DNA from 3 places in the Sphingomicrobium aestuariivivum genome. Region 3 is predicted to be linked to each of the others. Evidence: predicted binding sites of a transcription regulator. Region 3 holds the regulator's gene; each other region holds the start of a gene.
The links. Region 3 encodes LexA, which represses DNA repair genes until DNA is damaged. Its sites were predicted from a motif close to GTTCCNCNCTTGTTCT; they were not measured.
Positions count from the first base shown of each region.

Region 1 (10,427 bases), 650 kb from region 3:
GCTCATGGGCGCGGACGGGTCGGGAAAGCGGCGCTTGCTGGCGACCGAGGACCGCGATTTCACGAGTCTCGAATGGACCCGTGACGGGATGGTTGTCGGCTATCAGGAAGATGGCGGCTACCGGCTGGCCGAGGTCGACCCCCGCGGCGACGGGCGCCTGAAGCCGCTCGGGATGACGCTGGCCGATGCCTATTATTCGCGCCCCTATGCGGGCGGGCAGTGGTCGGTCTCGGACAAGGGGCGGATCGCCTTCACCACCGGTTCGACCATGCGGCCGAGCGATATCGCGCTCTACGACGGCGATCGGGTGCGGCGACTGACTGCGCTCAACGACATGTTCCTTGCCGGCAAGACGCTCGGCGAAACGAAGGAACTGACCGTCCGCGCGGCCGACGGCACGCCCATCCCGACGTGGATCGTGCTGCCGCCCGGCACCCCGCCGGGCACGCCGGTGCCGACGATCCTCGAGATTCACGGCGGCCCCTATGCGGCCTACGGCCCGTGGTTCTCTTCCGATTACCAGCAATATGCCGCGGCGGGCTATGCCACCGTCTTTGCCAATCCCGGCGGCTCGACCGGCTATGGCGATGCCTTTGCCCAGCGGATCGAGGGAAATTATCCCATCTCCAACCATGACGAGCTGATGGCCGCGGTCGATGCCGCCGTCGCCGCAGGCTATGCCGATCCCGACAATCTTTTTGTCACCGGCGGGTCGGGCGGCGGCATCCTTACCGCGTGGATGGTGGGCAAGACCGACCGCTTTGCCGCGGCGGCGAGCTACAAGCCCGTGATCAACTGGACCAGCATGGCTTTGATGAGCGACGCCATCGCTTTCTTCGGCCCCTATTGGATGAAGGGCCAGCCGTGGGAGCGGCCGATGGACTATTGGAACCGCTCGCCGCTGGTGAACATGGAGAATGTCACCACGCCGACGCTGATGATCGTGTCGGACGAGGATTATCGCACCCCGCGCAGCGAGGCCGAGCAATTCTACGGCGCGCTCAAATTGCGGGGCGTCGATACGGCGCTGATGGTGACGCCGGGAGCCAGCCACAGCGACCTCACGATGAGCCCGTCGCAGCAGGCGGCCAAGACGGCGGCGGTCATCGCCTGGTTCGAGAAATATCGGACGCGGGACTAAGGGCTCGCCTTCCCTTTCCGGCGTCAGTCACTAAGGTCGGGTCGAACCATTTCACGGAGAGACCCGACCCATGACCCGCCTCTTTCTCGGCGCCTCGGCGCTGGCCCTGATCGCGACCCCTGCCCTTGCCCACGATCCCGAATTTTCGGAAGCACGACTGTCGACCCATGTGCGGACCATGTCCGCCGACTGGTTCGAGGGCCGCGCGCCGGGCACGGCGGGCGAGGACAAGACGGTCGCCTATCTGATGGGTGCCTTCGCCGCCGCCGGTCTCCAGCCGGGCGGCGACCTTCGCGCCGATGGCAGCCGCGAATGGACGCAGGACGTGGTGCTCGCCCGCTCGACGATGGTCGACACCCCGCTCGTCGAGATGAACATCGGCGGCGAGGACGTGATGCTCGTCCAGAACGAGGACGTGGCGGTGCGCGCGCCGATCAACGGCGAGGCACAGGTCGAGCTGCAGGACGTCGAACTGGTCTTCGTCGGCTACGGCACCCATGCGCCCGAGCGCGGCTGGTCGGACTACAAGGACCAGGACCTTAGCGGCAAGGTGCTGGTGATGCTCGTCAACGACCCCGATTTCGAGGGCGGCGAAGGCGATTTCGGTGGGCCGGAAATGACCTATTACGGTCGCTGGACCTACAAATATGAGGAAGCCGCGCGGCGCGGCGCGGCGGGCGTCCTGGTGATCCACGAGACCGTCCCGGCGAGCTACCCGTGGGGCGTCGTCGCCAATGGCAACGAGCAGACCTTCGACATCGTCCGCGAGGACCCCAAGGCCGCGCATGCCGGGCTCGAGGGCTGGATGCACAGCGACCTTGCCGAGCGTATCTTCGCGGCCAATGGCACCAGCCTCGAGGCGGTGAAGGCGGCAGCACGGCGCAAGGACTTCCAGCCGATGCCGCTCGGCACCACCATCGACGCCACGCTGCTGGCGCGGCAGGAGCAGATCGCGGCCAAGAATGTCGTCGGCGTCCTGCCGGGTTCGGAGCGCGCGGACGAATATGTCGTCTTCACCGCGCACCACGACCATCTCGGCATGGTCGAGGATCCCGCAGAGGAAGGCGATGCGGTCTATAACGGCGCGCTCGACAATGCGACCGGCACCGCCGCGCTGATCGAGCAGGCACGGGCCTTTGCCGAGAAGGGTGGCGCGAAACGCAGCCTCGTCTTCCTCGCTGTCGGCGCGGAGGAGCGCGGGCTGCTCGGCTCCAAATATTATGCCGCAAACCCGCTCTATCCGCTGAGCCGCACCGTCGGGGTGATCAACACCGACAGCCTCGGCGTGTTCGGCCCGGCGAGCGATTTCTCGATCAGCGGGACGGCGCGGCTCGGCCTTCTCGACCTGATGATCGAGGAAGGCGAGGCGCTGGGTCGCACCTTCGCGCCCGATCCGCGCCCCGAGGCAGGCGGCTTCTTCCGCTCCGACCACTTCCCCTTCGCGCAGGTCGGCGTGCCCGCGGTAAGCTATCGCTCGGGCCAGCAGCTCACCGAGGGTGGCGCCGAGCGCGCGACCGAGCTGGCGCGCGACTATGTCGCCAACCATTACCATCAGGCGAGCGACGAATGGTCGGCCGACTGGCGCTTCGACGGCATCACGTCGGACATGCTCTTCATCCACCGCGTCGCGACCACGCTGGCCAATGGCGAGGACTGGCCCAACTGGGCCGAAGGCAGCGAATTCAAGGCCATTCGCGACGCCAGCGCCGCCGAGCGCGACTAGGTCGCCCGCAACTGTCGCCGCGCGCATGGGAAGGCATAATAGGAGAGCAGCATGGCCATCACCTTCTACACCAATCCCATGTCGCGCGGCGGCATCGTTCGTTGGGCGCTGCACGAGGTCGGCGCGGACTATGAAACCAGCATCATCTCCTATGGCGAGGAGATGAAGGGCGACTATTTGGCCAGCATCAACCCGATGGGAAAAGTGCCGGCGATCACGCATGACGGAAGGATCGTCACCGAATGCGCGGCAATCTGCCACTATCTCGCCGAGACGCATCCCGATGCCGGCCTGTTGCCGACCGACGCCGAGCGCGCGGCTTATTATCGCTGGCTATTCTTTGCGGCGGGCCCGCTCGAACAGGCGGTCGTAAACCGGTCGATGGGCTTTGAGGTGCCCGACGATCCGCAAAAGCGCGGCATGGTCGGCTATGGCCACTATGGTCTCGTCATGGACGTGATCGAACAGCATTTCTCGGACAGCGATTTTGCCGCGGGCGAGCGCTTCACGATGGCCGATGTCTATCTTGGCAGCCAGGTCGCCTGGGGTTTGCAGTTCGGCACGGTCGAGGACCGTCCCGCCCTGCGCGCCTACGCCGAACGCTCGACCGACCGCGAGGCGGCGAGGCAGGCACGGGCGATCGACATGAAGCTGATCGCCGAAGCGCAGGAAGACTAGATCGTCTGCGGCTCGAGTGCGCGGTCGCTCAGCCTGACGAACATGCTCATGCCTTCAACTTCGATGCGCGCTTCGCTTTCGCCCTTGGGCAGCGTCACCACGGGCGTGGCAATGATGCGCCATACCTCGCCGTCCCACTCGCGCACATTGATATGGACGCGGCGCACCAGCTCGCTGCCGCTTACGTAGGCGTCCATCGAGCGCTCGCAAAAGGTGCGCTTCAGATCACAGCGAAGATCGGTGCGGTGAACCCTTTCGGCGAAAACAGGCCGCGAGAAAGTGGTGATCGTATCGCGCCATTCCTCGTCCCGTACCGAGACCACCAAGTTGAAGGGTTCATCGGTCACACCTGTCGGCGTCGGCGAGGTGGCAAGGGCGATAGCGGTCAGCAGCACGGTCGTCTCCCTGAAATCCCAGCGCGCCGAGGCTAGGGCGCATTCGCTGAACGTTACTCTAACGAAAAAGGCCCGGCAATCGCTCGCCGGGCCTTCGATAATTCGAAACTTCGATCTCTATTCCTGGCTGCCCATGAAGCTGAGCAGGAACTGGAACATGTTGATGAAGTCGAGATAGAGGTTGAGCGCGCCCATGATGACCACGCGGCTCATCAGGTCCGAATTGTGCGCGACATAGGCGTACATCGACTTGATCTTCTGCGTGTCATAGGCAGTGAGGCCGGCGAAGATCAGGACGCCGATGGCGCTGATCGCCATGTTCATCGCACCCGACTGGAAGATGAAGGCGTTGAGCAGCATCGCCACGAGGATGCCGACGACACCCATGATGAGGAAGGTGCCCCAGCCCGACAGGTCCTTCTTGGTGGTGTAGCCGTAAAGCGACAGGCCCGCGAAGGCGGCGGTCACGGCGAAGAAGGTCTGCGCGATCGAGATGCCCGTGTAGCGCAGGAAGATGGTGCTCATCGACAGGCCCATCAGGGTCGCGAAGGACCAGAAGAGCAGGTGGAGCGTGCCGGTCGACATGCGGTTCTGGCCGAAGCTCATCGCGAAGACGATGGCGAGCGGCGAGAGGATGATGACCCACGGCAGCAGGCCGCCGCCCATGAAGACGCTCGCGGCCATGCCCGAGCTGTAGAAGAGCATCGCGACGATGCCGGTCAGGAGCACGCCCGACGCCATGTAATTGTAGACGCTGAGCATATATTTGCGCAGGCCCGCATCACGCGCGGCGCGCGGAACGCTGGTCGTCGCGGCGGGGTCGAACCCCATGCGCGTGCGCTCGTCGAACTGATTAGCCATTTTTTCTCCTCTCCGCCTCCCCCCGGGAAGGCCGAACACGATGACGTTACGAGGGGGAATATCGGGCCTGATCGCTCCGATTTCAAGCGAAACCGGATACGCGCGGCCCGTCTTTTCGACTAGGAGAGGAGGCATGCACCGGCTGTTCGTCGCCTTGCCCCTGCCCGAAGCGCTGGTCGATGCGCTTGCCCCGGCCTTGGAAGGCGGGCCCGAAGGCTTGCGCTGGCTACCCGAAGAGCAGCTCCACTGCACCGTGCGTTTCATCGGCGAGGTCGAGCGTCCGGTGGCGGCAGACGTGGTAGAGGCCCTCGGCGACCTGCGCGCGCCGCCACTCGAGGTTCGGGTCGACGGTGTCGGTATCTTCGACCACCGGCGGCGCGGCGCGCTGTGGGCAAGGCTGGTGCCCAAGGCGCCGCTCGACGCGCTGCACGAGAAGGTGGATCGCGCCGTGCAGCGCTGCGGACTGCCGCCCGAACGCCGCGCCTACCTCCCCCATGTCACGCTGGCCCGCTGGTCGGGCGGCGCGGTGGATGCGCGGCAATGGGCCGGGCGCTGGGCGGGACTGGCCAGCCGGACGGTGACGATCGAGCGCTTTACGCTGTTCGAGAGCGAGCTGACCCGGATGGGACCGCATTACGAGGTTGTGGAGAGCTATTCGCTCGGCTGAGGGGCTGCGGGATCGCCGTGGCGCCAGCCGGCGAGCGTGGCGGCGTCGTGGAAAGCGCCATCGTGGAACAGGCCCGCGATTAGCAGCGTGTTGGCGACATCGACGAGCGGGTTCCCGTCGAGCAGCAGAAGTTCGGCGGCCGCGCCCGGCGCGAGATGGCCGAGATCCTCGAAACCGAGCCGCTGTGCGGGAACTCGAGTTGCGGAGGCGAGCGCGTCTCGCGGCGACAGGCCGGCCTCGACGAGCAACTGGAGCTCGCGGTGCAGGGCATAGCCGTCGGCGCGGCAGTCGCCGCCATTGTCGGAACCGGCAAGGATGGCAACGCCTGCGTCGTGCAACTGGCGAACGACTTCGAACAGTTCACCGGTCGCGGCTTCGGCCACGACCGGGTCGATGGCATTGGCACCGGCGAGACTGCGGCTGCATCCGTCCATCGCGCGGCGGTGCACGGCGAGCCGTCCGGTCGGGAGCGCGACGCGGTTGGTCGGCAATTCCATCGTCAGCATGGGTGTGATGGCGACCCCTGCCTCCGCCCAACGTCCGAAGAGGACGTCGCAAGCCTTTGTGTCCCGGGCAGCGAGGAATTGCCGGTTCTTGTCGAGCTTCGCGCCCCAGCCCGAGAACCAGGCCTGCAGCACCTGCAGCCGCGCATCCGCGGGATTGTCCGAGCAATCGTCGACAATGTTGACGTAGACATGTTCGAAAAAGCGCTGGCCGTTGGCGATCGCGGCATCGGGGGTGAGGCCGAAAATCATGTGGCCGGCAAGCGGCAGGCCGCGCTCCCTGGCGACGGCGCCAATGGCGGCATGCGCATCAGGAGGAAGGTTGTCATAGACTTTGAGGAAGTCGACACCCGCGTCCGCCAGCTGGTTGGCCACGGCGGTCGCGGTGGCCGCGTCGGGGGCATTGACTGCCACGTCCTTCGTCCACTGGTTGCGCGCCCCGTCGATCACGGGGCCGGCGGCGATGAGGGCCGGCGCGTGCGGGGCTCGCTCGATGAGCGAGCGCAGGCGCGGCAGTTCGCTAAGCGCCGTGCCGGTGTCGCGCAGGCCGACAATGCCATAGCCAAGATAGCGCGGCAGGAGCTGCCCGGTCACGTCGGTGCTCGACACGGGGCCATCGTTAAAGGCGGACAGGACGTGGACATGGGAATCGATGAGCGCGGGCATGAGATAACGGCCCGTGCCATCGATGACGTGGCTCTCGTCGGCAAGCTCGGCATCGTCATGCGGAGAGATCGAGACCACCTTGCCGTCACTTATGCGAACATCCTGCCCGGCAAGCCCGCGATCGCCTTCGAGGTCGATGACGGTGACGTTGCGGACGAGGAACTTCTGCGCATCGGCAGGAGCGGCGACGAGCGCGAGCAGCGCGGCAAGGAAGTAGCGGGTCATGCACAAAGGCTAAGGAGTTCTCCCCGGCAACCACGAAAGTTGCGGCCAATCGACAGGCGCCATCGCCCAACCGACACGGGTCGCCGTCAGAGAAGGCGCTCGCGGATAGCCTTGGCGCCGCTCCGGCTCGCGGTCAGGACGGAGCCGTCGCGCATGCGCAGGCTGAACTTGCCGCCGCCTGCGGGTTCGATTTGCTCGACCTTGTCGATGGCAACCAGCGTCGAGCGATGGATGCGCAGGAACCGCGGCCCGAGCTGGCTCTCGAGCGCGCCGAGGGTCGTGCGGATGAGGTGACTGCCCGACAGCGTCCTCGCCTCGACATAATCACCTGCCCCCTGCAGGCTCACAACGCGATCGAGGTCGAGCGGACGGATGCCGTCCTCATCCTTGATGAACGGGGCGGCCGGCGGGTCGTGAGTTTCGAGCGCTGCCTGCGGCACCGGTTGCCGCTCCCCCAGCAAGGAGAAGACCGCATAGGCAAGCAGGCCTTGGTAGAGCTGCCAGGTCGCTGCAGGGCCGAGGAAGGGCTCAACCGAAAAAAGGAGCAAGTCCCCGCCCGCCACGATGCCCAGCGCGATCATCAGCAACCAGAACCAGAAGAAGGTGAACAGGATTGCGCCGACGATATGGGCGCCGATGCGCTTTAGGCCGCGCAGCGAGCGCCCCCGCCCGGCCCAGAAATGCATGGTCGCGGCCCCGACAAGCAGGAGCGGCAGGATATTCGCAAAAACATCGGCAGGGAAACGCCACCCGGAGGATGCTCCGGTGATCTGGAAGACGACGCAATAACCGAGGCCGAACAGCCCGCCGACAACCAGCAGGTCACGCCATCTTGGCGGCATCGAGAAGGTTTCGCGACGCATCGCCTTCCCCTATGCCAAGCAGGCGACCTGCCCGAAAGCCCTTGCTTGCATCTCGTCACCCGGAACCCACATCGGGGCTTGGCCCGTTAGCCTTGATAGGCTAGCAGATGCGAAAGAACAAAACGAGAATATCCAATGGCGCTCACCAACATCAGCGTGCGCGGCGCGCGCGAACATAATCTCAAGGGCGTCGATGTCGACATCCCGCGCGAGAGCCTGACCGTCATCACCGGCCTGTCGGGCTCGGGCAAGTCGAGCCTTGCCTTCGACACCATCTACGCCGAGGGCCAGCGCCGCTACGTCGAGAGCCTGAGCGCCTATGCGCGCCAGTTCCTCGAGATGATGCAGAAGCCCGATGTCGAGCATATCGACGGCCTGTCGCCCGCGATCTCGATTGAACAGAAGACGACCAGCCGAAACCCGCGCTCGACCGTGGCGACGGTGACCGAGATCTACGATTACATGCGCCTCCTGTGGGCGCGGGTCGGGGTGCCCTATTCGCCCGCCACGGGGCTGCCGATCGAGGCGCAACAGGTCAGCCAGATGGTCGACCGCACGATGAAGCTGCCCGAAAAGTCGCGCCACCTCCTGCTCGCTCCCGTCGTCCGCGGCCGGAAAGGCGAATATAAGAAGGAACTGGCCGAGTGGCAGAAGGCAGGCTTCACCCGCGTGCGCATCGACGGCGAGGTCTATCCGATCGAGGAAGCCCCCGCGCTCGACAAGAAATACAAGCATGACATCGAGGTCGTGGTCGACCGGATCGTCATCAAGCCGGGCATCGAAGCGCGGCTTGCCGACAGTTTCGAGACTGCGCTCGAGCTCGCCGACGGGCTCGCCTTTCTCGACCCCGTTGATGCGCCGGTCACCGAAGACGAGACGGTCACCAAGTCGGGCATGAAGCTCGACCACGGGGTGCCCGGCCGTGTCGTCTTTTCACAGCGCTTCGCCTGCCCCGTATCCGGCTTCACGATCAGCGAGATCGAACCCCGCCTTTTCAGCTTCAACGCGCCGCAGGGCGCCTGTCCGGCCTGTGACGGCCTCGGCGAAATGATGGAATTCGACGAGGATCTCGTCGTTCCCAACCACGGCCTGTCGCTGAAGAAGGGCGCCGTTGTCCCCTGGGCGAAGTCGCAGCCCCCCTCGCCTTATTACATGCAGGTGCTGGGCAGCCTCGCGCGCGCCTTCGATTTCGACCTCGAGACGCCGTGGGCGGACTTGCCGGAAGAGGCCCGGCGGGTGATCCTGCGCGGTACGCGCGGCAAGCCGGTCACGCTCCGCTTCGTCGACGGCAAGAAGAGCTATGAGGTCAAGAAGCCTTTCGAGGGAGTCATCGGCAATCTCGAGCGCCGTATGCGCACGACCGAAAGCGCCTGGATGCGCGAGGAACTGTCGAAATACCAGGCCGCCCATGCCTGCGAGACCTGCGGCGGCGCGCGCCTGAAGCCCGAAGCGCTCGCGGTCAAGATCGCGGGCGAGGACATCTCGCTGTCCGCACGACGCTCGGTCGTCGATGCGGTCGAATGGTTCGGCAGTGTTGAAGGCAGTCTCACCGACCAGCAGAAACAGATTGCCGGCCCGATCCTCAAGGAGATCAACGAGCGCCTCGGCTTCCTCCACAATGTCGGGCTCGACTATCTCAACCTCGACCGCACCTCGGGTACCCTCTCGGGCGGCGAGAGCCAGCGGATCCGCCTCGCCAGCCAGATCGGGTCGGGCCTGTCGGGCGTGCTCTACGTTCTCGACGAGCCCTCGATCGGCCTCCACCAGCGTGACAACGACCGCCTGCTCGAAACGCTCAAGCGGCTTCGCGAGCTGGGCAATACCGTGCTGGTGGTGGAGCATGACGAGGACGCCATCCGCACGGCCGACCATGTCATCGACATGGGGCCGGGTGCCGGCGTGCGCGGGGGCGAAGTTGTCTGCTCGGGAACGCTCGAGGAAATCATGGCCTGCGAGGACAGCCTCACCGCCGACTATCTGTCGGGCCGCCGCGAGATCGCGGTGCCGGAAAAGCGGCGCGAGGGGAACGGCAAGAAACTCACCCTGAAGGGCGCGCGAGCCAACAATCTCAAGGACGTCACCGCCTCGATCCCGCTCGGCACTTTCACCTGTGTGACCGGTGTTTCGGGGTCGGGCAAGTCGAGCTTCACCATCGACACGCTCTATGCTGCCTCGGCGCGCGCGCTCAATGGCGCTCGTATCCTTTCGGGCAAGCACGACCGGCTGGACGGACTGCAACACCTCGACAAGGTCATCGATATCGACCAGTCGCCGATCGGGCGCACGCCGCGGTCGAACCCCGCGACCTATACCGGTGCCTTCACACAGATCCGCGACTGGTTCGCCGGCCTTCCGGAGTCCAAGGCACGCGGCTACAAGCCGGGACGGTTCAGCTTCAACGTCAAGGGCGGTCGCTGCGAGGCTTGCAAGGGCGATGGCCTCCTCAAGATCGAAATGCACTTCCTGCCCGACGTCTATGTCACTTGTGACGTCTGCCATGGCCAACGCTATAATCGCGAGACGCTCGAGGTCACTTTCAAGGGCAAGTCGATCGCCGACGTCCTCGACATGACGGTCGAGGACGCTGTCGAATTCTTCAAGGCGGTGCCGTCGATCCGGGACAAGATGGAGATGCTCCAGCGGGTCGGGCTCGGCTATGTGAAGGTCGGCCAGCAGGCGACGACCCTTTCAGGCGGCGAAGCGCA
Region 1 is NZ_CP102629.1:2,147,967-2,158,393, reverse strand. It holds gene NUW81_RS11090 (alpha/beta hydrolase family protein) at 1-1,141, shown strand, start outside; gene NUW81_RS11085 (M28 family peptidase) at 1,212-2,864, shown strand; gene NUW81_RS11080 (glutathione S-transferase family protein) at 2,916-3,542, shown strand; gene NUW81_RS11075 (hypothetical protein) at 3,539-3,937, opposite strand; gene NUW81_RS11070 (Bax inhibitor-1/YccA family protein) at 4,055-4,798, opposite strand; gene thpR (RNA 2',3'-cyclic phosphodiesterase) at 4,932-5,465, shown strand; gene NUW81_RS11060 (amidohydrolase family protein) at 5,450-6,859, opposite strand; gene NUW81_RS11055 (LytTR family DNA-binding domain-containing protein) at 6,946-7,722, opposite strand; gene uvrA (excinuclease ABC subunit UvrA) at 7,858-10,427, shown strand, end outside.
Region 1: a site for LexA is predicted at 7,837-7,852, ahead of uvrA (excinuclease ABC subunit UvrA). Genes of this name have one in related genera too.

Region 2 (10,427 bases), 290 kb from region 3:
GCCCGCCCCGGTCCTAGCGGATGGCGCCGACGCGGTCGCTGCCCTCGAAGGGGCGGGCGTTGATGCGGGCGCGATAATCCTCGGCCATGCGCGTGTAGACACGGCGCATTTCCTCGGTCGCGGCACGGTGGGCGCGGTCGTGCGCCACCTGTTCGCGGTGGAGCAATTCGTTAAGATCGGTGATGGGCATAAGGCGTTCCTGCGACAAGCGTCGGCGAGTTACTCGTTCCGACAGTCACAGGATGCTTCGAGAAAATTCTTGTGATGCCAGTGGTATAGCACGGATCGCGCCGCATGTCGCGCGGCGTCTGGCGCGCGGTGTCTGGTGTGCCCGGTCAGGCGCGGGCGAGCTGGCTGAGTTTCTTCACCGTATTCATGTTGCGCGCGGTGCCGCGGTCCATGGCGGGGAGCTTCATGCGACTGCGGCCCTGGCCCGAGGGATAGTGGAGGTAGAGGTGGCGGGTGCCGAGCGCGACCTGCTCGTCGGTAATGTTGGTGGCGGCGGTGATGTCGGCCTGTGTCGGTGCGTCGTCGAGAAAGAGCGCTATGACCTTGTTGCCGGGGGCTTGCGGAAACGGGTTGGCGGCGAGGAGGGCGTCGAGTTCGTCGGCGGTGCGGACGAAGAGCGGGACGGGGGCGCCGACATGGGCCTTAAGCGCGGGGCCGAGGCGGGCGCGGATCTCTCCCTCGCTGTCGTCGGTGTCGAGGAGGAGGTTGCCGCTGGCGATATAGGTGCGCGGGTCCGCATAGCCCGCCGCCGCCGCGAGCGCGCGCAGGGTGTGCATCTTGAGCGGCGTGCCGGCGTTGATGGCGCGGAGGAGGGTTGTTTTCGAGATCAAATTACCAATCGTTCCTCGAAGGTTACCTCGTGCCAATCATTAGAAATGCAGCATGCGATTGATGAAACTGCCACGGCTAAAAATGCGTCGGTATGATCTGACGATTTGAGGGTGTGGTGGTCATCAGGGCAATCGTCTCTTTCGGCGAAAATGCTCTCCATTCGTATATCCCCATGGAAAATACGTGACCGAAATCCGTACCCTTTATTGATTAGTTTATTCATATCATGCCCCCTTATCTCCGCTGATAAAAGAGGTGCCCGGCGACGTATTTGATAAGCAATGGCACTAGAACTGTCACAATATAAAGCCTCCAAGGACGCTATCGTCCACAGAAGCGTTGGGTAAGAGTCGTGTTTGTTTGATACCTTAAAGATTCTCGAAAGAAGGCAAACCGACTTCTCGACGTTCGTCTCTCCCTTTCCGTACCAATAGCCCTTACATTTTAATGACCACTCCAAAACCTTTTCTGGATGCGTTTTAGGTATCCTACTGATGTCGATAAGATTGTCATCGTTCACAGCCCACGGTATGCATGAGTCACATCCATTTGACTCTGAATGCTGTTCTCCACACTCAGCAAAGGTTTTGATGGTATTTAGAGCACCGCCAAAGGCAATGTTCCAAATGCCGAAACAGCCATCGATCAATTTCGTGACTTGATCGCACAAGGAATCCTCAAGCATTGAGAGCAGTTTTTCATCTTCTATCTCGCTTCCATCAGGATATTGGATTTTAGGAAGGTCGCTCGCGGAAAACGTAGGTTCGCTAGCGGTGGCTTCTATGACAATACAATTGTCTAAGCCTGCGGCAAACGTTCTAATCTTGAGAAAGTCTAATTCTTCAGGGTCAATGTCTTTCACGTTCAATGTGATAGTTTCGCAGAGAAATTCGGGGTCGAAATTCCAGCACGACAGAACCATTCCATCAATTCGGGATAAAGCCCATTCGCGAAGCGCTAAGAATTCTTCGCTGTCGATATGATATCTGGGGAGAATGTAGCTCTTACAGGTGCATGACCTTAGTTCATTGTCACTCATATATTTCAGTCCAAACTCACAAAGCTATCCAATACCCGTTTCCGTCCTGCTTTCTCGAACTCGATCTCGAGCTTGTTGCCTTCGATCGCTTCGATCTTTCCGTAGCCGAACTTGCCGTGAAAGACGCGCATGCCGACGGTCAGGTCGTCGCGGCCCTTGTTGCCTAGGCTCACCGCGCTGCCGCGGCTTTCGATGATGCGTTGTTCGCCTTTTTCGAAGCGGGAGCTGGCGCGTTTCCAGCCGGGGCCTCGGGTGCTGGCGCGGTTGGAGCCCGCGGCGGCGAGGTGGGCGAAGGGGTCTTCGTGGGGCTGGAACTGGGCCTGCCAGAGCGAGGCGCCGCCCGACATGGTCTGGTCGCTTTCCACATGTTCGGCGGGGAGTTCGTCGACGAAGCGGCTGGGGATGCTGCTCGTCCACTGGCCGTAGATGCGGCGGTTGGCGGCGTGGACGATCATCGCCTGTCGGCGCGCGCGGGTGATGGCGACATAGGCGAGGCGGCGCTCTTCCTCGAGGCTGGCATTGCCGCCTTCGTCCAGCGCGCGCTGTGAAGGGAAGAGGCCTTCTTCCCAGCCGGCGAGGAAGACCAAGGGGAATTCCAAGCCCTTGGCGGCGTGGATGGTCATGAGGGTGACGCGCTCTCCCGCCTTGTTGGCGTCATTGTCCATGACGAGGCTGACATGTTCGAGGAAGTCCGAGAGGGTCTCATATTCCTCCATCGCGCGGGCGAGTTCGGCGAGGTTGTCGAGGCGGCCCTGGGCCTCGGCGGACTTGTCGGCCTGGAGCATGGCGACATAGCCTGACTCCTCGATCACCTGCTGCATCAGCTCGGACGGAGTGAGGGCTTTGGTGCCGCTTTCCATGAGCTGGCGGTTGTCGTCGCCGATGACGGGGGTGGCGATCGATCCGGACATCAGTGTCCGCCAGCGGGCGAAGTCGCCGACGAAGCGGCCGAGCGAATTGCGGGCGCGGGGGGTGAGTTCGTCGGTGTCGAGGATCTGCGCGGCGGCCATAAGGAGCGGGAGGCCCTGCGATCTCGCATATTGGTGGATGGTGGCGACCGCCTTGTCGCCGAGGCCGCGCTTGGGGGTGTTGATGATGCGGTCGAAGGCGAGGTCGTCCTGCGGGGAGGCCAAGAGGCGGAGGTAGGCGATGGCGTCGCGGATCTCGGCGCGCTCGTAGAAGCGGAAGCCGCCGATGATCTGGTAATCCATGCCGATGGCGATGAAACGCTCTTCGAACTCGCGGGTCTGGTGCGAGGCACGCACGAGGATGGCGCAATCATCGAGGCTGCCGCCCTTGGAGACGTGGTTTTCAATCTCTTCGGCGATGCGGCGGGCTTCCTCGGGGCCGTCCCAGACGCCGAGCACTTTCACTTTCTGGCCCATGCCGGCGTCGGTCCACAGCTCCTTGCCGAGGCGGCCGCTGTTGTGGGCGATCACTCCGCTGGCGGCGGCGAGGATGTGGCCGGTGGAGCGGTAATTCTGTTCGAGGCGGACGATCTTGGCGCCGGGGAAATCGCGCTCGAAGCGGAGGATGTTGGACACATCGGCGCCGCGCCAGCTGTAGATGCTCTGGTCGTCGTCGCCGACGCAGGCGATGTTGTTGTCGGGGGAGGCGAGCATCTTCAGCCATTCATACTGGCTGGCGTTGGTGTCCTGATATTCGTCGACCATCAGGTAGCGGAAGCGCTCGCGCCACTGGTCGAGGACGTCGGGGTGCGCCTTGAAGATGGTGAGCATGTGAAGGAGGAGGTCGCCGAAGTCGCAGGCGTTCACCGCTTTGAGCCGCTCCTGATATTGCGCGTAGAGGTCGGCGCCCTTGCCGTCGGCATAGGCTTGCGCATCGGCGGCGTCGATGTGGGCGGGGGTGAGGCCCTTGTTCTTCCATTGGTCGATGAGGCCGGCGAGGGCGCGGGGCGGCCAGCGCTTGGGGTCGATCTGCGCGGCCTCGACGAGTTGCTTCAACAGGCGGAGCTGGTCGTCGGTGTCGATGATGGTGAAGTTGGGCTGGAGGCCGACGAGCTCGGCGTGGCGGCGGAGCATGCGCGCGCAGACCGAGTGAAAAGTGCCGAGCCAGGGCATGTTGTCGACCGCGCCGCCGGTGATCTTGGCCACGCGCTCCTTCATCTCGCGCGCGGCCTTGTTGGTGAAGGTGACGGCGAGGATCTGGCTCGGCCAGGCGCGGCGGGTGGCGATGAGGTGGGCGAGGCGCGCGGTCAGCGTGGCGGTCTTGCCCGTGCCCGCGCCCGCGAGGATGAGGACGGGGCCGTCGAGGGTGGTCGCGGCCTCGTACTGCGCGGGGTTGAGGTGCGCGAGATAGGCTGGCGTGTCGGCGGGCATGGGGGGCGAAGATTCGGTCACGCCTGACAGGTAGGGCGGGGAGAACATTTGGGCAACCCGGTCGGTGGTCGGGGAGTCGGGGAGGCGACTCGAAGATGCAGTTGGTGAGTCGTTTTCGAGTCGGGCGGGCGGAATCGGGCTTGCGAATCGGCTTTGTGCTGGCTAGAGGCGCGGCTGGACTGGGGTCGTGCCCGCGAAATTCGCGAGTTATGCGCGATATCCCCGTTATCCACAGGCGAAAACATCTTTTAAGCGCTTGGAAACCAAGCCGATTCGCGACATATTGAAATTGTGATCGGGACGAACCGCCCGGGCCCTTCGGGGCAAGGAAACGGAAGTTCCGATCTCCGCCGGCAGGCGAGGGTCGCAAGACCGGAAGGAGCGCCAAAGGATCTTCGGATCCGGACAGCGTGTCGAGATCCGGACCCTTGGGGACCAGACCAGCCGGTCGGACGGCACCGGAAGCACCGGGGTGCCTAACGCAGCCGCGCTGCACCGATCTTCGGATCGGGGGAGCGAAGGGCGCGAAGGTCCCGGTCCAGGAAGGGCCGCGACGAACCACCGGGACGCGATCCGCTTGACGGGTCGGTCGGTGAGGGAAAGGCACGGAGCCTGTCGTGAGTGAGAGCTCTCAACAGGCAAGGCGCCGGACCCGAGGCGAAGCTCCTCATGGGAGCAGGCCGGGTGGAAACGAGCGACGCCTGAGTGGGTGCGCAAGGATGGCGATGGGCGCCGAACAGAAGCCTTCGGGCGGACGTGAAGCGAACCCGGGCCAAGACCGGCAAACCGACCCGGAGCCAAGAAGGGGACCAGCGTTTCGGCGCTGGTCCCTTTTTCTTTGCGCGGGTGTCGGGCGGGTCGGGGGCGCCGCCGTCGATGATCGATGCGCTGTCCGCTAACGCGACGATGAGGCGGGTTCGGGCCAGGCCGGGGCTTGCCGTCTCTTCCTCCATTTGCTTGTCTCCGCCCTGCTCGGGGGAAGGGGGATTTCATGATGATCGCATCGGGGCTGCTGGGCGGCCTCCTCTATGCGTCCGCCACCGCGGGCCAGCCGGTCGAGGTCGCACCGCGGGGCGATATCCGCGGGCTGTTCACGTCCGAAGACTATCCGAGCATGGCGCTCCGGCACCAGGAACAGGGCGGGGTGCGCGCGCGGCTGCACGTCGGTCCCGACGGCCGGGTGACCCAGTGCAAGATCGCCGAGAGTTCGGGCTCGGAGCATCTCGACCGGGCGACCTGCACCGTGTTGCGCGCGCGGGCCCGCTTCGAGCCGGCGCTCGACGAGGCGGGGCAGCCGACCTCGGGCATCTATGTGACGCCGACGGTGGAGTGGCGGATCAGCCGGCCTCCCGTGGACGCCTTTCCAGTCGAAGCGGCGCGGACGATCCCGACGCCGCTACTGTTCGGCTTTACCGCCAAGGGGGCGTTGCGCCGGTGCGGACAACTGGCACCCGGTGACGCAGCACCGCAGCCATGTGACCGCGAACAGGAGCAGCATGCGCTGATGATCGGCATGCAGATCGTCGACCATCCGCTTTATTCGCAGGGTGACTGGCTCGTCGGCTCGCTATGGGGCGACCGCGAACAGGTCCTGCGCTGGCACGACCGCGTCGGCAGGGCGGCGAGCGATGTGCTCCATCTGTCGAAGGTCCTGACAGAGATGCACGAGTGCTTCGAGACGCCGGAGGGCGAGCAGGTCTGCGTGACCGGCAGGCGGCTTCGCGTTCCCGACGGGGCCGCGGGCGACAATGCGCTGGAGCTGTTCGCGGTCGTGCCCGTCGGTCGGGCGGCAGGCCTGATCGACTAGGCCGCGGCCTCGTCCTTGGCCTTGCCGTCGGACTGTTCGACGATGCGGCGGAATTTCTTGACCGTCTCGTCGAGCAGGATGATGGCCTCGTCGATGGCGAGGCGGGTGCTGGCCGACAGGTCGGCGGTCTCGCTGGCCTCCTCGAGGCGCCCCTTCACGATCTCGTCGCAGTCGGCGAGCTTGAGGAGGAGGGGGCCGTAATTGCCCGTCTCGGTCGCGCTGTCCGACAGGTCGAACCAGCTGGCGGGGCAGCAGATGCGGCGCTCGCTGTCCTCGAGCGGGGCGTGGAGCTCGTCGAGCGCCGCCTTGACCAGCGGGATCATCTCGTCACGGTTGGAACAGCAGTCCTGGAGGATCTTGACGATCTGCTGGTTGGTGATGCGGTCACAGACCATGCGGATGCGATCGCCGGTGTCCTCGGCGGCACCGTGCAGCATCCTCAGCAACTTGGCATCATCTGGTCGTCCGAGCATCGACCGTCCCTCCGGCTGGGGGTCGCGGGAAGGAGCGCAAGAGATGCTGCGCCCCCGTTAGTCGGTTCCAACGAGCCGGTTAACCGATGGTTGCAACAAATGTGACGATAATGGGAGCGTTCCCGCAGGAAGCCAGCTTTCCCTAGCGTCCGGTCATTTCGCGCACGCGCTCGGCATAGAGGCGGCCGACCGCCTGTTCGCTACCGTCGGCGAGCTGGGCGATCCAGCGACCCGAGGCGTTGCGGGCGAAACCGGTGATGAAATCGCGCCGCACGATGGCCGAGCGGTGGAGGCGGACGAAGATCGACGGGTCGAGGCCCTTTTCGAGCGCGGTCATCGAATGGTGGATGAGCCAGCTGCGGGTGCCGACATGGAGGCGCATATAGTCGCGCTCGGCCGACACGCGGTCGATGTCGGCGGCGGCGATGCGCACGAGGCCCGACAGGTCGGAGGCCCAGAATTCGGTCAGATAGTCGGACTCTTCGCGGGGTTCGCCCGCGGGGTCGCGATGCTCGAGCGCCTCGCGCACGCGGGCGATGGCGTCGGCAAAGCGCGCGCGCTCGACGGGCTTCATCAGATAGTCGACCGCGGCGACCTCGAACGCTTCGACCGCGAACTGGTCGTAGGCGGTGACGAAGATGATGGCGGGGCGCGAGGGCTGGCTCGCCAGTTCGCGGGCCACCTCGATGCCGTTCATGCCGGGCATGGAGATGTCGAGGAGGATGAGGTCGGGCTGGTGCGTCCTGGCGCGCTCCAGCGCCTCGACGCCATCCTCGGCCACGCCGACGAGGTCGAGGCCCTCGAGGGGCTTCATGAGCGCGGTGAGGCGTTCGGCGGCGAGCGGTTCGTCGTCGGCAATGAGGACCTTAAGCGCGGTCATCGGAAGGCTCCTTGGTCACGGGGATGTCGAGGACGACGCGGAAACCGTCGTCGGTCGGGCCGGCATGGCAGGTGGCGGTCGGGCCGAAATGGGCGAGCAGCCGCTCGCGCACGTTGACGAGGCCGGTCCCGGTGCCGCTCGGCAGTTCGCCGTCGGCGCGCGGGCCGACGGGGGTGGTGTTGAACACGCAAAGACGCGCGCGGCCATCCTCGAGCGGGGTGGCGGCGATTTCGATATGGACGGGCTCGCGGGTGCGGCTGACGCCATATTTGATGGCATTCTCGACCAGCGGCTGGAGGATGAGCGCAGGCACGCGCATGTCGGCCAGCGCCTCGGGCACGTCGATCGAGACGTCGAGCCGCTTGGGGAAGCGGCGCTGCTCGATCTCGAGATAGAGGCGCTGGAGGTCGATCTCGTTCTCGAGCGCGATGGTCTCGGACGGGTCGAGCGAGAGCGAGGTGCGGAAGAAGGTCGACAGCGCGATCAGCATTTCCTCGGCCTGTTCGTTGCGCTCGGTCATGACCAGCGAGGACAGGCTGTTGAGCGTGTTGAAGAGGAAGTGCGGGTTGATCTGGTAGCGCAGCGCGCGGACATGGGCGGCCTGCGTGGCAGCCTCGGCCTCGGCGAGGCGGCGCTGGGCGCGTTCGGCCCGCTTGGCGCTGTCGAGCGCGAGATAGACGCCCGACCAGGCGAGGAAGAAGAAGAGCCAGACGACGGCAGCGTCGGCGGCGATGCGGACCTTGCCGAGCCGGTCGAGCTCGTCGAGCTTGGGCAGGGTGAAGATCATCGGCGCTTCGCCCGAATGGCGCTGGATGCGGATCTCGTTGCCCTTCTGGATGATGACCGCGCCCTCGCGCGCCTCGATGCGATATTCCTCGCCCGCCTCGCCGCGGTCGGGGGCGGTCGAGATGATGAACATCGCCTGCGCGATGGCGGCAAGGCTGGAGGCACCGAGCGCGACGGCGGCGCGCCAACGCAGCGAGGCGCCGGGCTTCATCGCCCGCAGCGAGACATAGATGCACAAGGTGAGGACGATGCCGATGGCGATGGCGGGCATGCGCAGGGCAAGCACCGACATGAGGTCATCGACGAGCAGCGCGCGGCCGACGACGGTCGCCAGATAGGTCGTCCAGAAGAGGATGATCGAGAGGAGCGCCACCCGCCAGTCGGCGAAAAGCGAGCGCTGTTTGGGAGGAAAAGAGACGTGACGCATCGTCCCCGCTTCTAGCGCCGCGATGGCACGCCCGCCAAGCCCCGTGCCCGCCCTTGGTCGAAGGGGCAGGGGCGCTGGCAGAAGGAACGGGCCGAGGGGGCGGCTCGTTGACCGGAAAAGCCATCAACACGGAGTTTCAGGCCATGGGCGAGTATAAGGACGAACCGAGCAAGGAGCTCGAGGAAAAGCTGCGCAAGCATCCGCATGACGAGGATGCCAAGGTCGATGTCGGCTCGGACGAATCGATGGATGCCTCCGACCCCATCTCGGTGACCCGCAGCGACGACACCGAACCGCATCCGAGCTCGGACGCCCCCAAGAAATAGCGCCAACCGCGCTTTCCGCAGCGTCGGGACGCTGCCGCAACCAGATCACGCCTGCGTTGCCATTTTGTCGCATCATCGTGAAAAGCCGGAAAAGTGGCGCCCAGCCCTTGCCGGAAGCCTAGTTTTTTGCCTCTTTTCCTCTCGGGGAAGCTGCTGCGTAGATGTGGTTAAGTCACTTTTAAGGCTAGCCTTTCTACTATCGCAGCTAGAGGCAAAAGGAGCTGTACGATGGTTGCGAAGAAGGGCGTGGGCCCGGTGACGGGGGAAAAGCTGATCAGCGAGATGAAGGAGTTCGCCTCCTTCGACAAATCGACGCAGCGTTATATCCGCCGCTCGCTCGACACCGCTTTCAGTCGCAAGGATCCCATCGCCACCTGGGCACGCGACGAGGGAGAGGCGGCCGCGATCAATGCCCAGAAGCGTTTCTATGCCCAGCTTCCCCATCTTCGCGCCGATATTCCCGATGACAGCGGGCTCGACATGCTCGAGCCGTTCCTCGGGCTGCTGACCACGCTGTCGGCCTTCGATCTCGCGCAGGGGCGGATCGACAGCTTCTCGGCCTATCGCTTCCTCTACGAACGCCTGCTCGGCGCGCAGGTGCGCCCGTGGCTGCCCGCGGCCTTCTGTGCCGCCGCCGCGCTGCCGCACCTCCACCCCGATCGCCGCCGCATCCTCTTGCAGTCGATCAGCGAGGGCGCGGCGACCGCGGCCGGCTGGTCGAGCCGCGAGCCGGTATTCTGGCCCGAATGGGTCGAGAAGGTGGATGCCGAAGCCGCCGCCTGAGCCGGATAGGCCCTAGAGCTTGTAGATTTCGGCCAGTTCGCCGAGCGACATTGCGGGCGTCCTGTGGAGGATGAAGCGGCCTTTCGCTTCCTCCTCCCAGGGCGCCCGCTGCTTTTCGCGGTCATCGACGAGGACGTCGCCCGGCGCGGCATAGCGATGCTTGTCGCGCGCCATGCAGGTGATGACGGGAATGCCGGGCAGCCAGCGTTCCGCCCAGGCGCGTTTCTGGGGCTCGGCCCATTTGCCGAGCGGCAGGCCGGTGAGGATGGTGGGCGAGAGGTGGGCGAGGCGCTCGACCATCTCGAGCGCGCCGGGGAGCGGCTCGAGATTGGCGTAGAAGCCGTCGGCGCGCGCGAGCGTCTTCCAGAAGCCGCCGACGCCGACCTTCTTCTGGAAGGACTGCGGGTCGAGGCCGGTCAAGGCGCGCACCCCGCCGTCGAAATCGGCGAGCACGCCGTCGCAATCGAGGAAGAGGGCGGGGGCGGTCAACGGACGTAGCCTGGTTCGGCGTGGAAGGGCACGGGATCGACCTCGGTCCAGCCATGGTCGGCGATGAGCGCGTTGGAGTCCCTGGGCACCTTGCCGCTATCGGGGTCGATGCTCCACGTCACATGGAAGTGGTTGCCGTCGGGACGGTGGAGCTGTCCGCTTACAAGGACCACCAGCGCCTCCACGCCCTCGCCCGCATCGCTGTGGCCGATGACGGCGAAGCTGGCATGCGGGGGAA
Region 2 is NZ_CP102629.1:740,073-750,499, reverse strand. It holds gene NUW81_RS03865 (hypothetical protein) at 1-17, shown strand, start outside; gene NUW81_RS03860 (hypothetical protein) at 14-190, opposite strand; gene NUW81_RS03855 (DUF1697 domain-containing protein) at 336-839, opposite strand; gene NUW81_RS03850 (HEPN domain-containing protein) at 836-1,879, opposite strand; gene NUW81_RS03845 (ATP-dependent helicase) at 1,885-4,218, opposite strand; gene NUW81_RS03840 (energy transducer TonB) at 5,210-6,025, shown strand; gene NUW81_RS03835 (hypothetical protein) at 6,022-6,498, opposite strand; gene NUW81_RS03830 (LytR/AlgR family response regulator transcription factor) at 6,641-7,378, opposite strand; gene NUW81_RS03825 (sensor histidine kinase) at 7,365-8,591, opposite strand; gene NUW81_RS03820 (hypothetical protein) at 8,735-8,917, shown strand; gene NUW81_RS03815 (hypothetical protein) at 9,146-9,700, shown strand; gene NUW81_RS03810 (5' nucleotidase, NT5C type) at 9,713-10,189, opposite strand; gene NUW81_RS03805 (hypothetical protein) at 10,186-10,427, opposite strand, start outside.
Region 2: a site for LexA is predicted at 4,260-4,275, ahead of NUW81_RS03845 (ATP-dependent helicase). Genes of this name have one in related genera too.

Region 3 (10,427 bases):
ACGAGCAGAACAAGGTCCGCTACACCGTGCCCGAGCAGCGCGTCCTGCGTTTCGCGCGCTACGATGCCGCCACGCTCGAAGGCATCGCCGCGAGTGACGAAGAAATCGCCGCGGCGCTCGAAGCCCGCGCCGGCGAGATCGGCACCCGCGAGACCCGCATCATCAGCCAGGTCGTCGTGCCCGACCGCGAGACCGCCGACGAGATCGTCGCCCGCACCGCCACCATGAGCTTCGCCGAAGCGGTCGCGCCCGAGGGCTATAGCGCCGCCGACGTCTCGGTCGGGCCGCAGACGCTCGCCGAACTGCGCCAGCTTGCCGGTGACGCGGTCGCCGAGGCCGCCTTCGAGGCCGATGCCGACAGCCTCGTGGGCCCCGTCCGCTCGCCCTTCGGTTGGCACGTCGTCGCTGTCGGCGACGTCACCACCGAACAGGGCGTCGACGAGGGTGTGGCCCGCGCCGAGGCGCGCGAGGAAATCACCGCCGCCAAGCGCCGCAACGCGCTGCTCGACGCGATCGCCGACATCGAGGATGCGGTGCGCGACGGCGAGAGCTTTGCCGAGGTCGCCGAGCGCTTCGAACTCGTCGCCAGCGAAACCCCTGCCATCACCGCTACCGGCCGCGATCGGACCAACGCCGATTTCCGCATCCCCGAGAACCTTTCACCCGCGCTCGAGGCCGGGTTCGCGATGGCCGGCGGCGATGATCCCGAGGTCGTGCTGCTGGCCGACAATTCCAGCTTCGTGCTGGTCGATGTCGCCGACATCATCGATCCCGCCCCCGCCGCGCTCGACGGCATCGCGCAGCGCGTGCGCGCCGATTACATCCGCACCACCGCCGAGGCGCGTGCCAACGAACTGGCCAACGAGATCATCGCCGCGGTCCGCGAGGGCAGCTCGCTGGCCGATGCCGTGAGCGCGGTCGCGGAAAGCAGCGGCTTTGCCCTGCCCGCGCCCGAAAGCCCCGAGCTGACCCGTCTCGAGCTCGGCCAGTTCGGGGGCCAGCCCCCCGCCCCGCTCGCCATGCTGTTCCGCCTGTCGGAAGGTGCCACCCGCACCGTCGGCGATGCCGAACAGCGCGGCGTCTTCGTGGTCGAGCTGACCGAGATCGAACGCGGCAATGCGCTTTCGCGTCCCTCGCTCATCAGCCAGACGGCCGAAGCCTTCGCCCCGACGCTGGAGGGCGAGCTGCAGCAGCAGTTCCTCGCCGCGATCGAGCGTGAAGTCGGCGTCACCCGCGAGCCTGCCGCCATCGAGGCGACCCGCGCGCGCATCATCGGCGGGGGCAACTGATCCCCCGCCTGCTCGCGCTCGACAATCGCGACAGCTTCACCTTCACGCTCGTCGATTATCTGCGGCAGGCGGGCGCCGAGGTCGTCGTCACGCGCAGCGATGCCATGAGCGTCGAGAAGGCGCTCGCCGAGGGCCGCGACGGGATCATGGTCTCGCCCGGCCCGGGCACGCCCGAGGACGCAGGCATTTCGGTCGCTCTCGCCGCCGCCTGCATCGAGGCGCGGCGGCCTTACTTGGGAGTCTGTCTTGGTCACCAGGCACTGGCGCTGGCCTGTGGCAGCACCGTCGGGCGCGTGCCCCCCGTCCACGGCAAGGTCGCACATGTACGGCACGACGGCAGCGGCCTGTTCGCCGGCCTGCCCTCGCCGCTCGACATGACGCGCTACCATTCGCTCGCCGTGCCCGATCCCCGGCCCCCGCTCCTCGCCAATGCGTGGAACGAGGAGGGGCTGTGCATGGGGCTACGGCACGAGGCGGCGCCTGCGCACGGCGTCCAGTTCCACCCCGAGAGCATCGCCAGCAGCCACGGCCGCGCGCTGGTTGCCGCCTTTGTCGCTCTTTGCGGCCGCGAAACGGCTTGACAGCTGCCTTGAAGGTTGCCTAGATGTTCCGCGTTCGTTCTCTAACGGGAACATTTGCGGTCAAGGGGGACCCGAGATGCTGACGCCGAAGCAACACGAGCTGCTCGCCTTCATCCACCAGCGCCTGTCGGAGACGGGGATCAGTCCCAGTTTCGACGAGATGCGCGAAGCGCTCGACCTCAAGTCCAAGTCGGGCGTCCACCGCCTGATCGGCGCACTCGAGGAGCGCGAGTTCATTCGCCGCCTCCCCAATCGCGCCCGCGCGCTCGAGGTGCTGAAGCTGCCCGAGGGCATGGCCGAAGCCCCGCCCGCCGAGGCCGCGCCCGTCAAGGCCGCCGCGCCCAGGCGGGTCGATGTCATCCCGACACCGGCAAATGACGTGGTCGAGATCCCGCTCCACGGTCGCATCGCCGCGGGCACGCCGATCGAGGCGCTGCAGGGCAATGAGGGCTTTGCCGTGCCTGCCGCGCTGCTCGGCCCGGGTGAGCATTATGCGCTCGAGGTGGCGGGCGATTCGATGGTCGAGGAAGGCATTCTCGACGGCGACTTCGCGCTCATCCGCAAGGTCGACAATGCGCGCGACGGCGAGATCATCGTCGCGCTCGTCGATGGCGAGGAGGCCACGTTGAAGACCTATCGCCGCGAGGGCCAGATGGTCCGGCTCGATCCGGCCAACGCCGCCTACAGCCCGCAGCGCTACGAGGAAGGCCGCGTCGCCGTGCAAGGTCGTCTTGCCGGCATCATCCGCCGCTACTGATGCACCGCCTTTTCACCCTTGTCCCGGCGCTGGCGCTCGCCGCCTGCGCCGCCCCCTCCCTTGCGCCCGAGGAAGACCCCATGCCCACCGCCCGCTTCGATTATGTCGAACTGCCCGCCACCGATATCGACGCCACTAGGGCCTTCTACGAACAGGCCTTCGGCTGGGAGATGACGGGGTTCGGGCCCGACTATGCCGCGACGATCACCGGCGATACCGATGTCGGGATCACCAGCGATGCTGTGGAAAAGCCCGCTGCCCCGCTGCCCGCCATCCGTACCGATGAACTAGAAGCCGTTCTCGAGAGCGTCATCGCGGCGGGCGGGCGGCTCGAAAAGCCGATCTTCGCCTTTCCGGGCGGGCGCCGCTTCGAGGCGGTCGACCCCTCGGGCAACCGCTTCGCGGTCTACGAACCCGACGCCGAATAGGGCGACCAGGCGAGGTGGCGACTGCGCGCTGCCACCGTCTCCACCCGCGGCTGCTCCCCGAGATGGATTGCCATTCCGCCAGTGCGCGCGAGCGTTTCGCGATCGAGCTTGAGCCAGCGCGGGCTACAAGCCTTCGGTAGCCATCGTTCGCTGACCACGATATCGGCGCCCTCGCAGGCGTCGACCAGTTCGCGCCAGGCAATGAAGTCGCGCGACCGCGTCGCGAGCACGCGCCATTGCCGTCCTTCCCGTTCGATCACCGCGAGGCAGGCATCGCGGTTGCAGCGCGCGAGCGGCGAATCCTCGAGCGCGGGGAGCGCACCGTCATGCCCCGCCCCCTCGGCGAGCATGTCGCGCACGAAATCGCCGGCCCGCGCGCGCAGGAGGTGCGGCACGCCCGCCTCGTCGAGGAGGGCAAGATGGCGGCCGTCGCCCGTGACCAGCAGCGCCGGGCGCGGCGCCGCCATCGCCATGCCGATCCCCGCCAGCCACAGCGGCAGGCCGAGCCAGCGCCAGCGCTGCTGCCACAGGCACAGCCACAGGAAGCCGCTGATGCACAGGGCGAAGGCGGCGGCGGGCATGCTCGGTACCATCGCGACCGCGCCGGGGCTGGTCGCCACCCCGTGCGCGAGCGCGGTCAGCAAGTCCAGCGTCAGTCCCGTCAGCCACCAGAAGGGCGCGCCCAGCCCGACGAGGTCGAGCAGCAACGCGGCGGCGAGCGCGGGCATGATTACGAAGGTGGTGAGCGGGATGGCGATGAGATTGGCCGCCACTCCGTAGAGGCCGGCCTTGTGGAAATGGAACAGCGCGAAGGGAATGAGCGCCAGCTCGACCGCGAGACCGGTCAGGAGGAGCGCGAGGAAACCGCGCGCCATCCTGCCACTCCACCCGTCATCCCTTGGCGCCAGCCATCGCTTGGGCACGGGATGCGCATGGAGCGCGATGATCGCGGTCACCGCCGCGAAGCTCAGCTGGAAGCTCGCCCCCGCGATCGCCTCCGGGCGAAAAAGGAGGATGATCGTCGCCCCGGCCGCGACCATCCGTAGCGACAGCGCCTCGCGCCCGAGCGCCATGCCGAGCAGCACCAGCAGCGCGGCGATGCACGCGCGCACGGTCGCCACCTGCATACCCGTCAGCAAGGTGTAACCAACCCCCGCCAAGGCACCGATCGCCGCCGAGACGATAATGAGGTTGGTCCGCGCCGCCAGTCTCGGGAACAAGGCCAGCAACCGGAGCGAGAGCAGCATCGTGCCCCCGACTACCGCGGCGATATGGAGCCCCGACACCGCCAACAGGTGCGCAAGCCCCGAGCGCCGCATCGCCTCGGCATCCTCAGCTGCCACCGCATTCTTGTCGCCGGTCGCCAGCGCGGTGGCGATGCCGTCGCCGCGCCCCGGCAAGCGTGTCCGCACCCGCTCTCCGAGCCCCATGCGCCAGCTTGCGAGCCCCGAGGGCTCGGCGGGGGCGAGCACCTCCACCTCGCCGAGCGCCGTCCCGACAGCACCGATCTTTCGAAACCAGGCCGTGCGCGCGAAGTCGTAGCCGCCCGGCACCGACATGCTCGGCGGCGGGGTGAGCCGTGCCCGCAACCGCAGCCGCGCCCCCTCGCCCATCACCGCCTCATATTGCGCCGTCCGGAGCGATATCCGCATCCGTGCGGGCAGCCCCGCCTCCTCCACCGCCAGCGTGAGCCGCCACTTGTCCTTGGCCGTAAGCGGCTCGACCTTCTCGACCTCGGCCTCGAAAGAGGCGATCCGCACCCTGTCCAGCACCTCGTGTGCGACCATCTCGGCGCGCAGCCAGATCCACCCGCAACCGAGACTCGAGGCGATGAGCCCCGCCATCAGGAAGCGCCGCGCCCGGCCCTGCCCGCGCGCCGCCAGCCCCGCCAGGCCGAGGCCAAGCAGCATCGCCCCTGAGCGCGCTTCCACGCCAGGCAGCACGAACCACAAGGCGACGCCCGCGCCGAAAGCGGTGACGATCCAAAGCGGTAGCTGGGCCCGTTCGGCCTCGAGCAGCCGTTCGAGCCCCTTGCGCACAAGGGCCCACGCCGATACGAGGCCGCCGAGCCGACCCGGTTGCATGGACCTTCGCCATTGCGGGGTCTGCAAACCTTTCATGGCCGTAACAACAAAGGATTTGTCGCGTGAGCGCAAGCGAAACTGCAAACCAGGTGGTCACCCGCTTTGCCCCCAGCCCCACGGGCTTCCTGCATATCGGGGGCGCGCGCACCGCGCTGTTCAACTATCTCTTCGCCCGCCACCACGGCGGCAAGTATCTCGTCCGCATCGAGGATACCGACAAGAAGCGCTCGACGCCCGAAGCGATCGAGGCGATCCATGACGGCCTCGACTGGCTCGGCCTGCTCGGCGACGAGGAACCCGTGTTCCAGTCGCAGCGCGCTGGCCGCCACGCCGAGGTCGCGCAGGCGCTGCTCGACAAGGGCGCGGCCTACAAATGCTATCTCACCAGTGAAGAGCTGACCGCGCGCCGCGAAGCCGCGCAGGCTGCCAAGAAGCCCTTCCGCCTCAACAGCGAGTGGCGCGACTGCCAGCCCGGGCCGGACCAGGAAGGCCAGCCCTATGTCGTGCGCCTCAAGACGCCCAACGAGGGCGAGACGGTGATCGAGGACATGGTCCAGGGCCGCATCTCGGTGAAGAACGAGGAGATCGACGACTTCATCCTGCTGCGCTCGGACGGCACGCCGACCTACATGCTCGCGGTGGTGGTCGACGATCACGACATGGGCGTCACGCACATCCTGCGCGGCGATGACCATTTGAACAACGCCTTCCGCCAGCTGCCGCTGATCAAGGCGATGGGCTGGCCCGAACCGAAATATGGCCACGTCCCGCTGATCCACGGCGCAGACGGCGCCAAGCTTTCGAAGCGCCACGGCGCACTCGGCGTCGATGCCTATCGCGACGACATGGGCCTGCTGCCAGAAGCCGTGTTCAACTATCTCCTCCGCCTCGGCTGGGGTCATGGCGACGAGGAAATCATCGACCGGACACGCGCCATCGAACTGTTCGATGCCGGCGGCATCGGCAAGAGCCCCTCACGCTTCGACACCAAGAAGCTCCTGAACCTCAACGGTCACTATATCCGCGAGGCCGACAATGCCCGCCTCGCCGAGCTGACCGCCGCCGAAGCCGGTGCGACGAGCGAGGAGGACAAGGCGCTCCTCACCCGCGCCATGCCCGAGCTCAAGGCGCGAGCCCGCGACCTCCATGAACTGGCCGCCGGCGCGACCTTCCTGTTCAAGTCGCGTCCCCTCGAGATGGAGGAAAAGGCCGCGGGCCTGCTCGATGCCGAAGCGCGCCAGAATCTCGCCCTTGCCCATGCAGCCTTGGCCGATCTCCCGCGTTGGGAAATGGAAGAGGTTGAAACTGCCGTTCGCGAGGTTGCGGACAAGGCGGAATTAAAGCTAGGGAAGCTCGCCCAGCCGCTGCGTGCGGCATTGACGGGCAGCAACACCTCCCCGGGCATCTTCGATGTCCTCGTCCTTCTGGGCCGCGATGAATCGCTGGCCCGCATTGCTGATCAGATGACCAACGGAGCCGAATGAATGAGCGACAAGACCGCCACCCTGAACGTTGACGACAGCAGCCTCGAACTGCCCGTCCTGCCCGGTTCGGTCGGCCCCGAGGTTGTCGACATCCGCAAGATGTACGGCCAGACCGGCAAGTTCACCTACGACCCCGGTTTCACCTCGACCGCCTCGTGCCAGAGCGCGATCACCTATATCGACGGTGGCGAGGGCATCCTCCTTCACCGCGGTTACCCGATCGACCAGCTCGCCGAGAAAGCGAACTTCCTCGAGGTCGCCTATCTCCTCCTCCACGGCGACCTGCCCAAGAAGGAAGAGCTGGAAGAGTTCACCAACACCATCACCTATCACACGATGGTGCACGAGCAGCTGGCGCAGTTCTTCCGCGGTTTCCGCCGCGATGCGCACCCGATGGCGGTGATGACCGGCGTCGTCGGCGCGCTGTCGGCCTTCTATCACGATTCGACCGACATCACCGATCCGCAGCAGCGCCTCATCGCCTCGCACCGTCTCATCGCCAAGATGCCGACGATCGCCGCGATGGCCTACAAATATTCGGTCGGCCAGCCCTTCGTCTATCCGCAGAACGATCTCAGCTACACCGGCAACTTCCTGCGTATGACCTTCTCGGTCCCCGCCGAGCCCTATGAGGTCAACCCGATCATCGAGCGTGCGATGGACCGGATCTTCATCCTCCACGCCGATCACGAACAGAACGCCTCGACCTCGACCGTGCGTCTTGCCGGCTCCTCGGGCGCCAACCCCTTCGCCTGCATCGCGGCGGGCATCGCCTGCCTGTGGGGCCCCGCGCATGGCGGCGCCAACGAAGCCGCGCTCAACATGCTGCGCGAGATCGGCGACGAGAAGAACGTCAAGACCTATGTCGACCGCGCCAAGGACAAGAACGACCCGTTCCGCCTGATGGGCTTCGGTCACCGCGTCTACAAGAATTACGATCCGCGCGCGAAGGTGATGCAGCAGACCGCCGAGGAAGTGCTCAAGGAACTGAACATTTCCGACCCGGTCCTCGATGTCGCCCGCGAGCTCGAGCATATCGCGCTCAACGACGACTATTTCATCGAGAAGAAGCTCTACCCGAACGTCGACTTCTACTCGGGCATCATCCTCAACGCGATCGGCTTCCCGACCGAGATGTTCACCGCGCTCTTCGCGCTGGCCCGCACCACCGGCTGGGTCGCGCAGTGGAACGAGATGATCTCGGATCCCGAGCAGAAGATCGGTCGTCCGCGCCAGCTTTATGTCGGTGCGACGCAGCGCGACTACGTCCCCGTGGGCGAGCGCTAAGCGACAGGAAAAAGGGTCAGGGGCGCGGCAGCTTCAGCGTGAAGCGCGCGCCCTCGCCCAGCGCACTTTCGAGGCTCAGGTCCCCGCGCATCGATCGGGCGAGCCGACGGGAAATTGCCAGACCCAGCCCGGCATGGCCCTCGCCTGCCGGGCCTAGTCGTTCATAGGCCTCGAAAATCCGTCCCTGGTCGGCGCGCGCGATCCCCGGCCCCTGGTCGGCGATGGTCACCGACACATCGCGATTGTCTTCGTCGAACACGACCGCCACGGCACCGCCCTCGGGGCTGTGCTCGATCGCATTGCCGATGATGTTGACGAGGATCTGGAGGACACCGCGCGGCTCTCCCGCCGCCTTCAGTGCGTCCGTCTCCTCGACCTCGATCTCGATATGCTTGTCGCGCGCCTCGGCGCTGGTCATGGAGACCGCCTCGCGCACCAGTTCGAGAAGGTCGATCTCCTCGCGCGTGTCGCCGGCGGCCTTGCCAATCGAGCGGATGACCGAGAGCAGATGCCGCCCCGCCGTCGCGATATCGCCGGCATAATTGGCATAGTCCGAGCGCAGAGGCCCGTCGGAGCGGTCGACGATCTGGTCGGCCGCCGCGATGATCCGCGTCAGCGGGGTACGCAGCGTGTCGTCGAAATGCTCCTCGGCCGGTTTCTCGGGCGCGCCCTGTCCAAGGACGGTCATGGCAAAGCCGGTGACCTCGCCATTCTCGACCACGGGCTGGCCCGAAAAAGCGAACGCGAAATCGCGCGAGCGCACGTTGGCGCGCTGGCGCTCGAAACCCGTGCCGCGGGCGAGCGCGTCGAGGAAAGGCAGGCTCCCGTCCTTGCCCGGGATAAGCGTGACCTGGTCGGTGAGCGGCTGTGGCAGCGCATCGAGATCGACCCCGAAGCGGCGCGCGATGGCAGGTCGCAAGCTCGTCATGCGCATGCGCGTATCGACGGTGAAGTCGGGCGCATCGTCATTATCGGGTTCGGCGGTGAAGCGCGCCTCGCCGCGAGGGCGCACGCGCATGTCCTCGATCGTGATATTCGCGCCGCCCTCGCGCGGCACGACGCGCACGCGCAATTCGTAATCATGCCCCTCGTCGGCAGCGATAATGGCGCGGCGCAGTTCGCGGCCCCGCTTCACCGCTTCGCTCACCACGGCGCGGAGCTGCGGCACCGCGACCGGCTGGCCGAGCTTTGCGCCCGCTGCCGCCTGCAGGGCGTACAGCGGGGCATCGGCCGCAACGAGCCGTCCCTCGGCATCGGTCCGCCCCAGGAAGGGCAGGCTGGCCGGATCGTGGCGAATGGATTCGCTCATGACCCTTCCATTAGCGTAACAAAGTTAACGAGGGTTCAACCCTCACGCCGATGCACATAGAGGAAGCTCGCCGCCGATAGAAGCGCGAGGAGGAGCAGCGTATAGCCCGGCTGACCCGCCGCCACGCCGATCATCATCACGAGCAGCATCGGACGCCAGTGGAACAGCCACAGGCCGGTGCGTTCGCCAACCGGGCGTCGGCGGCGTTCGAGATCGCCCGACATGGCGAAGATCATGGTGACGGCGGCAAGCCCGGCTGCGCTCCAGCCCCATTCGGGGAACACGCGGAAGGCGAGCGCGCCGAGCAGCGCCGCGCCGGCCCAGCGGCGATAGAGGCGCCAGTGCACCGGTTCGGCCTGCAGGCGGCGGCGCGCGACCTGCCGCGCGACGAGGTCGGGAAAGAGGGCGAACAGGCCCGCCAGCATCACCGTCCACCACGGCCCCGTCGCGAGCGCGAGCATGACGAGGAACAGCGCGGCCAGCCCCATGACCTGCCAAAGCGCGGGCCGGATGCTCCATCCGGCGGCGCGGTCGCTGAGCCATTGCTCGGCGGGAAAGAGGACGTAGCGCGACAACCAGTCGCGGCGGTCACCGCGCGCGGCCTGCCGCAATCGTTCCTCATAGGGTCGCGCATCGGCGGCGGTCGCGACCCGCAGTGGCGGCTCGGCACCCAGTTCGCTCACGGGCAACAGCGCGACACGTGCCTGCACCATGCGCCGGAGGAGTGTCGAGACGAGGTCCCAGTCGCCGACCATCTTGGCGGTCGAACGAAGCCCCTCCCCGCTGGTCAGCGCGAGCCCCGCCCAGCGCCATTCGAGGTCGATCCGCTCGAAGGCCTCGCTCTCCTTGGCATCGGCCAGCGCCACGACCGCGGCGCGGTCGAGGCCGGCGACACCGGCAAGATGTTCGGGGCTCGGCACGATACCGTCTCCGAGCACGATGACGCGGTCATCGGGCGAGAAGCGCGCGGCCGCCTCCAGCGCATCGCCGACCAGCACCACGGGGAGCCCTTCGCCCTTGAGGCGCAGGACGGCCGCCTCGAGGTCGGCTTCCACGGCTTCGGGATAGATGACGATCGGGGCGACGCCCTGCGCGGCGAGCGCGCGCGCCTGCAGGTCGATGAGCGGCCGACCGCCCAGCGCGACCAGCGCGTGCCGTCCTTCCTCGCTCTCGCCATTGGCACCGATCAGCGCACCGAGCGCCATGCC
Region 3 is NZ_CP102629.1:448,692-459,118, forward strand. It holds gene NUW81_RS02160 (peptidylprolyl isomerase) at 1-1,289, shown strand, start outside; gene NUW81_RS02165 (anthranilate synthase component II) at 1,289-1,870, shown strand; gene lexA (transcriptional repressor LexA) at 1,947-2,627, shown strand; gene NUW81_RS02175 (VOC family protein) at 2,627-3,055, shown strand; gene NUW81_RS02180 (ComEC/Rec2 family competence protein) at 3,034-5,139, opposite strand; gene gltX (glutamate--tRNA ligase) at 5,202-6,623, shown strand; gene NUW81_RS02190 (citrate synthase) at 6,624-7,910, shown strand; gene NUW81_RS02195 (sensor histidine kinase) at 7,927-9,219, opposite strand; gene NUW81_RS02200 (SDR family oxidoreductase) at 9,255-10,424, opposite strand.